2 regions of the Flavobacterium sp. T12S277 genome follow, and region 2 is predicted to be linked to the other one. Evidence: riboswitches for the same ligand, from Rfam matches in the RefSeq annotation. Region 2 holds a riboswitch; the other holds the start of a gene.

Region 1 (5,599 bases), on a different contig from region 2:
ATAAAAGCAATATGAGCAGGAATATTTCCGGCAGTTGTTTTCCATTTTAATTTTCCTTCGGGAGTAAAACAGTAGATATAACCTGTTACGACATAGTTTTGGGCATCGGTAACATATATTTCTTTTGTTTCGGGATTCACCTGTAAACCATAAGGAATCATGATCTGCTTGTCGGTACCATCCGTTATAATTTTATCGTTAATGACTTTTTTGGTCTTTGTATCTAATATTCCGTAAGAAACTTTATTGCTATTGGTGAGATAACTCCACGAAACACTATAGAAATAAAGCAAATCATCGACGAGACAGGTTGCCGAAACCGGAATATTAAGCTGCATTTTCTTCTCGTCTGTTTTCGTATCGATCACAAAAAGATTGGAAGGTGTGTTGTAATAATCGCCTCGCGAACTCACATAAATATCTCCTCTACTGTCTACCTGCATGCTATGGAGATTGATTCCCACATCTATTTTTTTTATTTCGGTAAAAGTTTCAAGATCGATAACCGACACGGTCCGGTCGTAATTAGGTACTCGATAACCTCCTGAATTTGCCACATACAATTTTCCGTTATGCACTACCATTTGCTCCGGCTGATAGCCCACTGTTACTTTCCGTTTTATTTCTAAGGATGTGGTATCGATTTCGGCTACAAATCCAATTTCGGCATTCGGATCAATGGCAACGGGGCCTGAATAGGAACTTACATAGGCTTTGTTTTTGTAAAAAGTGACATACCGACAATTCGGAATGTCTATTTTTTTAATTCTTTTGGCTGTCCATTTGTCAATCACCTCCACTTTATTGGAACAGTTGATTACCGCATACACTTTGTTTCCGTAAATTTTAATATCATTCCCTACGTCACCCAGCTCTTTTACGACTGTTGGGTTGCGTTCTGAGTAAATATCGGTGGTATAATTTCCGGTTCTGTAATTGAATACATCAATACTGGCACGGTTCATTCCCATATTGCCTTCGTTTAAAAGATAAAATCCTTCTATATTGCCATCTCCTCTGGGCGCGGCTACGCTTTTATCTGAAGACGGAAAAACAGTTTCTTCTTCCCTGCAGGAAACCAAAAGAAGGGCTACAAATAAAGTAAGCAGGAATTGGGTAGTTCTCTTTTTCATAACGCAATGCTGATTATAAATTTTAGTGTACGGCCCGGCATCGGATAGTTGTAAATGACTTCGTACTGCTGGTTGAGGGCATTGTTTAATTCAATTGCCCCTTTTACTTCATAGCCCTGAAATGAAAACTTTTTCTGCACGGCTAAATCGTGTGTATACCAGGGCTGTACTTCATTAATCCTGATGTTGTTTACATTTCCATTGTATCGTTTTCCAACGTAAATAAAACTGTAGTTAAAATTCCATGACTTATAATCCGCATTTAAAATTCCGGATCCACTGTGCCACGGAGTATAAGGAATCTGATCTCCATAAGACGACAATTCCAAACCGGCAAACTTGGTATAATCTCTACTCTCTGAATAGGTATAACTCAAATGGGCGCTCAGATTTACTTTGTTGATGTGCATTTTCATATGAACAACCGATTCTATTCCTTTCCCTTTCACTTCCCCGATATTGGTCATCATCCAGCGGAATAAATTTCCGGTTGGGGCTGCGATAATTTTATCTTTGGTATTGGTGTAATAACCATCAACCTGAAGAGAAAACTGGTCTAATAAACCGCTTTCAAACGGTATGTTGTAGGTAAATCCAGCATCATACTGATTCATGTATTCGGGTCTCAAGGTACTGGAACCAACCATCGTATAATACAAATCATTAAAAGTGGGCATTCGAAACATACGTTTTGCAAAAGCTCTCAAATTAAAATCGTAGGCTTTAAAGGGGCTGTAACCTAAAAATAATGCCGGCGTAAACTCTGTTTTGTCGGGAGCTTTTGCATTGTAGCGTACTTCTTCCTGCACGTGCGTACCTACCACACTGCCCAAAACCTTAAAGCCGTCCAGTCGGTACGAACTTGCCAACGCAAACAAAGCAGTGTAACGCTCCGGATAAGAAAACAGCGTTTTGATACCTCTTCTGTTGGCATTTAAACGGTTGTATTGAAAATCCGTCGATAGTGAAACATCCCAGGTGGATAAAATTTTGTACAGGTTGACTGCGGAGAAATAATATTCCTGCTGATAATAACTGTCGTCAGATTGGGCTCCTTCGGTAACCACTTCTCCGAGCACATTAGTGGTATCTCTGGCTATGTAATGGGTGTAATCATAGGCGTATTTTGCCTTGGCCTGAAATTTATATTTTTCGCTAAAATCTTTTATAAAAGTACCCTGCGTAAAAAAATTCTTGTCGTATTGTCGGAAACCATCCGAAAACTTATTTTCTACAATAGCTCCCGGAGCTCCTCTTTCAGAATCGTAATAGTAGACTTTCGCATCCCAGGAACCATTTTTAATTTTACCGTAAAGACCTGACTCAAAACGGAATGCTTCTATATCACTGTTGTGTCTGGTGGCTGAGGTATCATAAGCCACAGTGCCGTCGAGATTGTTTCTTTTGTATCTGAATTTGTATGCGCCATTAGATTTTATGTACTCCGAACTTGCACTCAGACTTACTTTATCGCTTAGTTTTTGTTCCCATCTAAAAGAAAAATCATTATAGTTGATCGACATGGTTTTATAGCGCAGTAATAAGCTGGTCTTTTTATTACGCTCAAAAACAGGACGTTTGGTTCGCAGGTAAATCGTAGAAGCCGCTGCAAAGTCTTTGGCCGACTGGAATATTTCGCTTTTCTGACCATTGTACATCGTAAGCGATTCCATATCATCCAACGAATATTTTCCGAGATCTGTCACTCCGTTTTGCGCATTTCCCAACTGAATCCCATCGTAAAAAACACCTACATGATGGGTTCCCATATTGCGGACATCGACCGTTTTGAGTCCGCCCAAACCACCGTAGTCCTTGATTTGTACTCCAGCAAAATAGCGAAGTGCATCGGCAACATTATGACTGGCTAAATTTTCGAGCAGTGTTCCCGAGAGACTTTGTACGGGAATTACTTCCTGATAGGGTTTTGCCTTTAGCAATACTTCTTTCAAAACGCGCAAACTGTCTTTAGTAGTTTGAGCATGAAGTACAATAGGAGCAAATAATAGAATAAGGAATAAAAGTATTTTTCTGGTATTACACATCACTGATTTAATTAAATAAACTCCGGGATGTAATAATCAAAAACGCAATAAGATAGAGTTCCGTTACAAAATAACGGGCCTGTTTATTGTTGTTCAACTTTATTCCACGAAAGTCTTAAACTATGTGATTATGGCAGGTCTCCTGACTTGTTCTATCTTTAAACAGCCTTCTCATCCCGCAAAGCGAGACAATGGCATGAGTAACGTTTAAAGACTTGTACAGAACTTACAGTAGCGGGTCTGTTCAGGATTTACACCTGATTCCCTTTTAACTGTTTTCTCTTAAAGAAAAAACAGACCAAAATCTGGGCGTAAAGATAGAGTTATCTTTATAAAAACAAGAATTATTTAATGATATTACAGTTTTGACAATAAATGTGACTATCTCTCAATAATTAACTAAAGAAAAGTGTTTCAGGTTTTGTATGATAAGTATTAGAAAAATTACACTCTTTGATATTATTCAAAATTCAATCGTAACAAAAAAAACAATTTTGCGACAAACTGGAAGTTCAGTTTGGTTGTTTTATCATAAACATTGAAGAACTGAGACAAAATTATTCGAAATAGGATTTGATTTTATTAATAATGAAGTGAAACAGAAATATTAAAAGTAAATTAACAAATTCCGAGATTTTTGCATCTTTATAATTGTTAAATTGCGCCCCTGTAATTGAAGATGCCCCTCATACTACATATTCTTCGAAAAACTCTTGTAAAATGGACTGGAGAAAGGTTTTGGGCCGAAAGTCAAAATAAAAAAAACGCTAAAAGAGAAACAAAAAAATCAATGAATACAACAAAAGCTTCCATTATTGCTATTGGAGGATATGTACCGGAAACGGTTTTAAGCAATACTGATTTAGAAAAAAGAATAGATACAACAGATGAGTGGATCACATCAAGAACAGGCATAAAAGAAAGACGCATACTGGACGACCCGGCACTGGCAACCTCAGATATGGCTTCTTTCGCCATTAAAGACTTAGTAGAAAACTATGATATAAATCCTCTGGATGTAGATTGCCTTATACTGGCAACTTCAACACCCGACCATATTCTTACTCCCGCTGCCAGTTTGGTATGCGAAAAAGCAGGCCTGAAAAATGCCTGGGGATTTGACCTTAACGCGGCCTGCAGTGGCTTTTTGTACGCTCTTTCGGTAGGCGCGAGTTTTATTGAAAGCGGCAGATACAAAAATGTTATTGTGGTTGGAGCCGATAAAATGAGTTCGATCGTGAACTATGAAGACCGAAACAGCTGTATTTTATTTGGTGATGGTGCAGGTGCGGTACTATTGCAGCCTAATACGGAAGGACACGGTATACAGCAGAACATTTTCAGAACAGACGGAACAGGTGCTGAATTCCTTTCTGTACGTGCCGGAGGTTCTCTTTTATCAACAACAGAAGAAACCATTCAAAACAAACAACACTTTGTACATCAGGAAGGAAGAACCGTTTTTAAACATGCGGTGAGAAACATGAGTGGTACTTCTAAAGAGCTAATGGAAAAAGCTTCATTGACTCCGGATATGATAGACTGGGTTATTCCACATCAGGCAAACTTAAGAATCATTCAGGCAGTAAGTGAAGAAGTTGGTATTCCTATTGAAAAGTTTAAAGTAAACATTCAAAAATACGGTAACACTACGGCAGCAACTATTCCGCTATGTCTTTGGGATTTCAAAAAAGATTTTAAAAAAGGAGATAACATTGTTATTACAGCTTTTGGAGCAGGATTTTCCTGGGGCAGTATGTACATCAAATGGTAAATACTATACAAAAACATTACACTATATTCTTATGATGCCGTATTACTAATCATAAGATCAAAATCGATTTTAAACAAAAAACAATCAGTACGTACTTCATACTGATTGTTTTTTTTATAGGTATAACTTAAATTAGAAATGCCTCTGACAATTTCTTATTCGGGTACTTTTACTAAATTTTCTGCCAATGGGCAACTTGATTAAAAGCTTTTTAAAGACCCGCAATCTGTCCCGCTATGATTTTACCGTTGAAAAACACACCTTCTCTTTTGGGTAAACGGGCTACTGCTTCGGCCGAACAGCTTGCTTTTACCAAAATAAAATGAGCGTCATCACCGGCTGCCGGCCATACACGTACGCCTGCATCGTTAAGTGGCAACACCTCATTTGTAGTGGCAATATGCAAAGCACGGCTCAAATTGTACTCATCGGTCCAGCCATAAAGCTGTGCGCATAATTTTGCTTTTTCCAGCATGTCACAGGTTCCAAAAGGCATCCAGTGGTCTACAATACTGTCGGTACCCGTCATCAGTTTTACACCGTACTTCTTTAAAGTCGGAATAGGCATGATGGTTTTTCCGATTGGCACTGTCGAAATTACGCCTATACCAAGTGCTCCCATTTTTTCGGCTATTCCTTCTAAATCT
Region 2 (5,599 bases):
CAAAATTCTTTCCAAATCCACCCGTTACATAAAGGTTGTCGGATACTTTATACTGAACAAAGCCAACTGATCTGTAATTCTTGCCTTCTCCATTTCGTTTGATATATTCATAACCTACAGAGATTTTGTTCCAGTCAAACTGTGCTTTTGATCCTACGTCAAAAAAGTTAGTGTGATTGGTGAATCTGTTGTTTTTTGTATCGTAGTCCGTATTATCCTGTATGTATCTGCAAAAACCGTATAGTTTTAAAGATTGATCTCCTTTGCCTATTGTAAAGGTAAGTGTAGACCATGCACCAAAGCGGCCTGATTGGGACTTGTTGAAATCTTTAGCAGGCATTAACATACTGTAAGCCGATGCTATGTCTAATGTTAGTAAGGGAGCTTTTAGGATGTCTGCGAAATTTTTTGCAGCAACTTCTTTGTTTGTGGTCTCTTTTTCAGTTAATTCCCTTAATACTTGTGCATAACGCGTATAGTAGTTTCCTGTTGTGTCCCTTACGTAACCTTCCTGCTGTAACTGGGCACGAGCCATCGCACTCAAATCTTGCATGTCCGCCCGCATTGAACTATATTTTTTTCTCATGTCTTCAGATGAGGAATTATACAGCGTAAAAACATTAAACTTAATTCCGATTGCTACTTTAGAAATTGAATCATTCTTATTGTATGCTCCCGAAACGGTTGGCATTTGTATTTTTTGCATCGTAAAAGACTTGATATTATCTGTCCCGCTTCCTAAGCCATAGTATTCAAGACCTTTCATATTCGCTGAAAATAAATTCCCGTCAAACGAGATACTTTCAAGGCTTTCTGTATTAATATTGAATTCTTTGACATTTGGATTTGAGGTGATAATGGCTGCCGAATTATCTAATAGAGACAAAGCAGACGAGTTAAGTAATTCTACTTTTTTCAAATCAGTCTTGTCATACGATTGGGCCAGAACAGAAGAGGTGACTAGTAACGCGAGTAGGTGTAATGTTCTCATACGATATCGATTAAAGTAACGAAAAAAACAATTTTTCTGCTTTCTATAAAAGTTGGGCCAAGGTCAATTCCTTTAAATTTATTGTCTTTGCCATCACAGTTGTTGATGATGGTGTAATTAAACAAAAGTTTCTTTGCTGCCGCCTTTGCTTGTTCAAGTCCTCCATCCATGGCTTCATAAGACAAATAATGCTCAAAAAAGAGCAGTCCGCCATGATGTTGAAAGCCAGGTGTTAAAGGAATGGAAGCGTCAGTTAAATATTTTGGAGTAGTAAAGATAGGTTTGTCTTCGTTCCTGCCATTTTGCAAATCCAGAAAAACTTCAGTATAAAGCGGTATAAAACCAAAGTTGTTCAGAATAGACGATTCTAGTTTTATTTCAGGACATCCATTAGATTGAAATATTTTTTTCATAATATAAAAAATTAAGCACGGCCCACTTTTTTCGGCTGTTTTGGTTATAATTCATTTTTAGGTTTAAGTTTTCCGGTATGGTTTAGAATCGTGATAAGATCCGGAATTCTGGTATAAAAATAAGGATTTGACACTGCTGATTTTAGCGTACAACTACGCGATTTAAACAGGAAGCGCCAAGTAAAAGAATAAGAAAAATCCTTATTTTTAAAGCTATGATTTTAGGAGTGACTCATAAATTCCAAATCCTGGTACCGAAGTGAGCCGTATTTGGCACTTGAAACTTGAAACTTGGAATTTGTTTTTTGGAATTTGGAATTTGAGATTCGAGATTTGGAATTTTTTATTTAGAATTACTCTATTGTAAAAGATAGTTATATATTTGCGCCAGATTTTGGTCTGTTTTTTCTTAAGAAAAAACAGTTAAAAGGGAATCAGGTGTAAATCCTGAACAGACCCGCTACTGTAAGTTCTATTCAAGTCTTTAAACGTTACTCATGCCATTATTCGCCGCGGCGGATGAGAAGGTTGTTTTAAAGATGGAACAAGTCAGGAGACCTGCCACAATCACATAGTTTTAGACTTTCGTGGAATAAAGTTGAACAACAATAAACTGACCTGTCATTTTTTATGACGGGATTCTCTCTTATTGCTTTTTTAATTATTACATCCCGGAGTTTACTTAATTCATTTAGTGATGTATAATACAGAAAAAGGACTCTTATTTATTGTTGCATTTGTTTCTACTTTACTTCAGTCGCGAGTATTACATCGCTGTTCTTCCATTTTAAAAACATTTTGCACGGAAAGTAAATGTTATAAAAAATCAATCCGGACACAAAGCTCTTTCGTAAAACTACGGGATGCATTTTGTACGGCATCCGGTTGAAGACTAAAATTGAAAACCCCACTTCAATTACTTCAATTTTTATTGCCTTAGAAACTCCCAACTTAAATAATGCCACATGTTTTACAACACTTCTCAATATTTCCGGTTCTTATTCTTTTGTATTCTGGCACTCTGCTTAACCAATTGTTCTGAGGATAATGCTGCCAAAGAGGATAACAATCCGCCCCCGGTAAGTTCTGATCTGACTCTTAACACCCAGCGATTTGCAATCTTGGCTATAAATTCTACTATAAATACAGCTACAGAAGCTACCTACAGTTGGAGTGTTACAAAAGCGACGTCCGAAAACTATGCTCTAACCAATACGACAGAAAAAGAAGTGCTGTTTGCCGCAGCAGAAACCGGGGTTTATGAATTAACAGTAACGGTAAATAACAAAGGGAGTTTACAAACGCAAAAAGCAGTCATTACAGTAACAAAAGAAACGAAGGAGTATAAAACCTATATCGCAAAGGTATTTGAGTTTAAACCCGCTCCGGGACAGTTTATAAACGATCTTCCGGCTGCCAATGACGGGGATACTGCTGAAAGAATTTTATCAAGAGCCAATACCTATCTGACTAAGAAAAATGGAGATCTGGTTTCGCTTGGAGCCTTTGGTGGTTATGTTGTTTTTGGGTTTGATCATACTATTGTTAACGTCAAAGGCAAACGCGATTTTAGAGTTCTGGGCAATGCATTTTGGGCAGAAGCGAACCCTAATTCGAACAGTACAATGCGAGGCGGAAGCAGTGAGGCAGGAGTGATAATGGTGGCTTACGATAAAAATAAAAACGGACTTCCGGACGATGAATGGTACGAAATAGAAGGAGGCGTGCATAAAATGTCTAAAACGATTCAGCATTATGAAATTACTTATTATCGTCCAGATCCAAACAAAAAACCGGTACCGGGAGGAACTACAGGTACGGTAGGTTTTGTTGATATGGAATACATTTATTGGAAAGACAATCAGGGTAAAAGCGGTTATCTGATCCAAAATAACGCTTACAATCATTCTTTAGATTACTGGCCAAAATGGCTTAGAGATCAGGCTTCTATTACTTTTAAAGGAACAAGGCTACCAGATAACGCAGTGGATGAAAGCGGAACCGGAAGTTACTTTGTGCAATATGCCTTTTTATACGGATATGCTGATAATGCTCCAAACGGGGATGACGATTCAGCCATAGACATCAACTGGGCTATAGATAAAAATGGAAACAAAGTAATGCTTCCGGGGATCGATTTTGTAAAAGTATACAACGGTCTTAATCAGCAGGCGGGCTGGCTGGGAGAAACTTCGACTGAAATCATGGGAGCAACCGATTTGCATCTGTCAGGAGAAAGTATTTCAACGCGATAACGCCAATCAAAAATGTATTAAACTAAATTATTATACCAGAATTATGAAAAAAAACTTTGCCCATTTATTATTATTTGCTTTGGCATCGGTATTTACCGCATGCAGCGATGACGATAAAAATGATGCCAATTCAGGAGAAGGACTAGTCATACCAATAGCAGTAAAACTTCAGGGAAAATTTGAAGTAGCTACCTTTAATGTTTTAAATATTACCGCTTCTGCCGAAACGACTAACCCTAGTTATGAGTGGGTACTTAAAAAAAATCCTTACAACCAAACCAAAGATTCTGTAGTAGGGACTGCCAAAGATTTACGATTTATCGCCCTGTATCCTGGAGCTTATGAGCTAACGTTAAATGTTACCGAAGGAGATAAAAAAGGAACAAGTGCGACTACTGTGAATGTAATAAATGAAGCTCAGAATTACAATCCGTACATCACAAGTATTTTCGATTTTAGCCCGGCACCGGGTATGTTTGCTAATGATTTGTACAAAGACGGATTTGCGAAAGCTGATGTTATGAAGGTAGCATTGGGAAGGATAAATGAAACCAGTGTAGGATATCCAATTGACTTGGGAGGCTTTGGAGGTTCGATCGCTGTTGGGTTTGATCATATGGTGATTAATATTCCCGGAAAGAAAGATTTCAGAGTTTACGGCGCAGATCTGACCGATAAAGCCAATCCGCCGGCTCCTGGATTGATTTATGTAGCCTATGACAAAAATGCAAACGGGAAACCTGATGATGACGAATGGTATGAGATTATAGGAAGTCAGCACGCCAAAGAAAATACCATTAAGAATTTTAAAATAACCTATCAGAAACCAGCAGCAGGCAAAAAGGTGGTAGTAAGCGGACCAAATGATCCTTTTTTAGACCGTGAGCACCTTTATTGTGAAAACAACCAGTCTCAGACTTACTTTTTACCAAGATCAAAAACTAAAAAAGAATACTATCCATCCTGGGTAACTCAAACTACCGCTGTTTATGAAGGAACAAAGTTAAATGTAAATTTCGCGGCAGTACGTCCCGGACAAACTACTTTGTGGAATTTCGATGCTCCGGAATGGGGGTATGTCAATGCTAAAAGTCCGGATATTGATATTGACTGGGCGGTTGATAAAAACGGCAACAAAGCCAATCTTCCGGGAATTCATTTTATAAAAGTGGTGAACTGTGTGAGTGAGCCAATGGGACTTTGCCACCAGCAATCGTCAATGGCAACCCGATTCTCGGGAGCTGCTGATCTTCAGATCATAAAAAAGTACAATCTAAAAAAGTAAGAGAATAAGAATATGAAAAAGTTTATCAAATATACTTTATGCCTAATGGTTATTAGCGTTTTTTACAATTGTAGTAACGATGATGCAAAACCTGATCCTGTAGTAGTAGAACCTAAACCCGAACCGGTTAAAGATCCTTCACTTACTTTAAAACTGCAAGCCGATTTTAAGACAGAACGATACAATGTCGTTGCTATTGACCCGGAGGTGGTTATTGAAAATGCCAACGGTGCCGCTGCACAGTACAAATGGACTGTAAAAGTAACAGGAAAAGACGGTGTTGCTAAAGACTCTGTTATTGGCGATACTAAGACTTTAAAGTTTATAGCACCAAAAGCTTTGAGTTACGATGTAGCGCTTACGGTAACATTGAACAAGGTAATAAAACAGGCATCGACAAAAGTAACCGTTGCCGAAACGGGTAAAGTCTACACGTCAAAAGCCTTTTCGATTATCGATTATGTACCGGCTCCGCATTACAATAATGACAGCTTTGAATTTGCAACAAAAGCAGAAGCGATAGAAAATGCACAAACCAATCTTGCCGACGGAAATCTGGTTGATCTGGGGACTTTTGGAGGATATATCGTGACAAAATTTGACCATACCGTGATCAATGCTTATGGCAAAAGAGATTTCACGGTTCAGATGAACG

Evidence for each region. Region 2 has a riboswitch for cobalamin ahead of ACN1CN_RS01295 (cell surface protein). Riboswitches for the same ligand answer to the same signal wherever they lie in the genome.
Region 1: it holds a riboswitch for cobalamin, as region 2 does, so the genes downstream of both, ACN1CN_RS20720 (TonB-dependent receptor) here and ACN1CN_RS01295 (cell surface protein) in region 2, are expected to answer to the same signal.

What each region holds. Positions count from the first base shown of each region.
Region 1 is NZ_JBLYEG010000019.1:46,032-51,630, forward strand. Features, by position in the region: gene ACN1CN_RS20715 (YncE family protein) at 1-1,133, opposite strand, end outside; gene ACN1CN_RS20720 (TonB-dependent receptor) at 1,130-3,178, opposite strand; cobalamin riboswitch at 3,293-3,496, opposite strand; gene ACN1CN_RS20725 (beta-ketoacyl-ACP synthase III) at 3,969-4,952, shown strand; gene ACN1CN_RS20730 (amidohydrolase) at 5,164-5,599, opposite strand, start outside.
Region 2 is NZ_JBLYEG010000001.1:319,512-325,110, reverse strand. Features, by position in the region: gene ACN1CN_RS01305 (hypothetical protein) at 1-991, opposite strand, end outside; gene ACN1CN_RS01300 (hypothetical protein) at 988-1,404, opposite strand; cobalamin riboswitch at 1,783-1,985, shown strand; gene ACN1CN_RS01295 (cell surface protein) at 2,370-3,659, shown strand; gene ACN1CN_RS01290 (hypothetical protein) at 3,703-4,944, shown strand; gene ACN1CN_RS01285 (hypothetical protein) at 4,957-5,599, shown strand, end outside.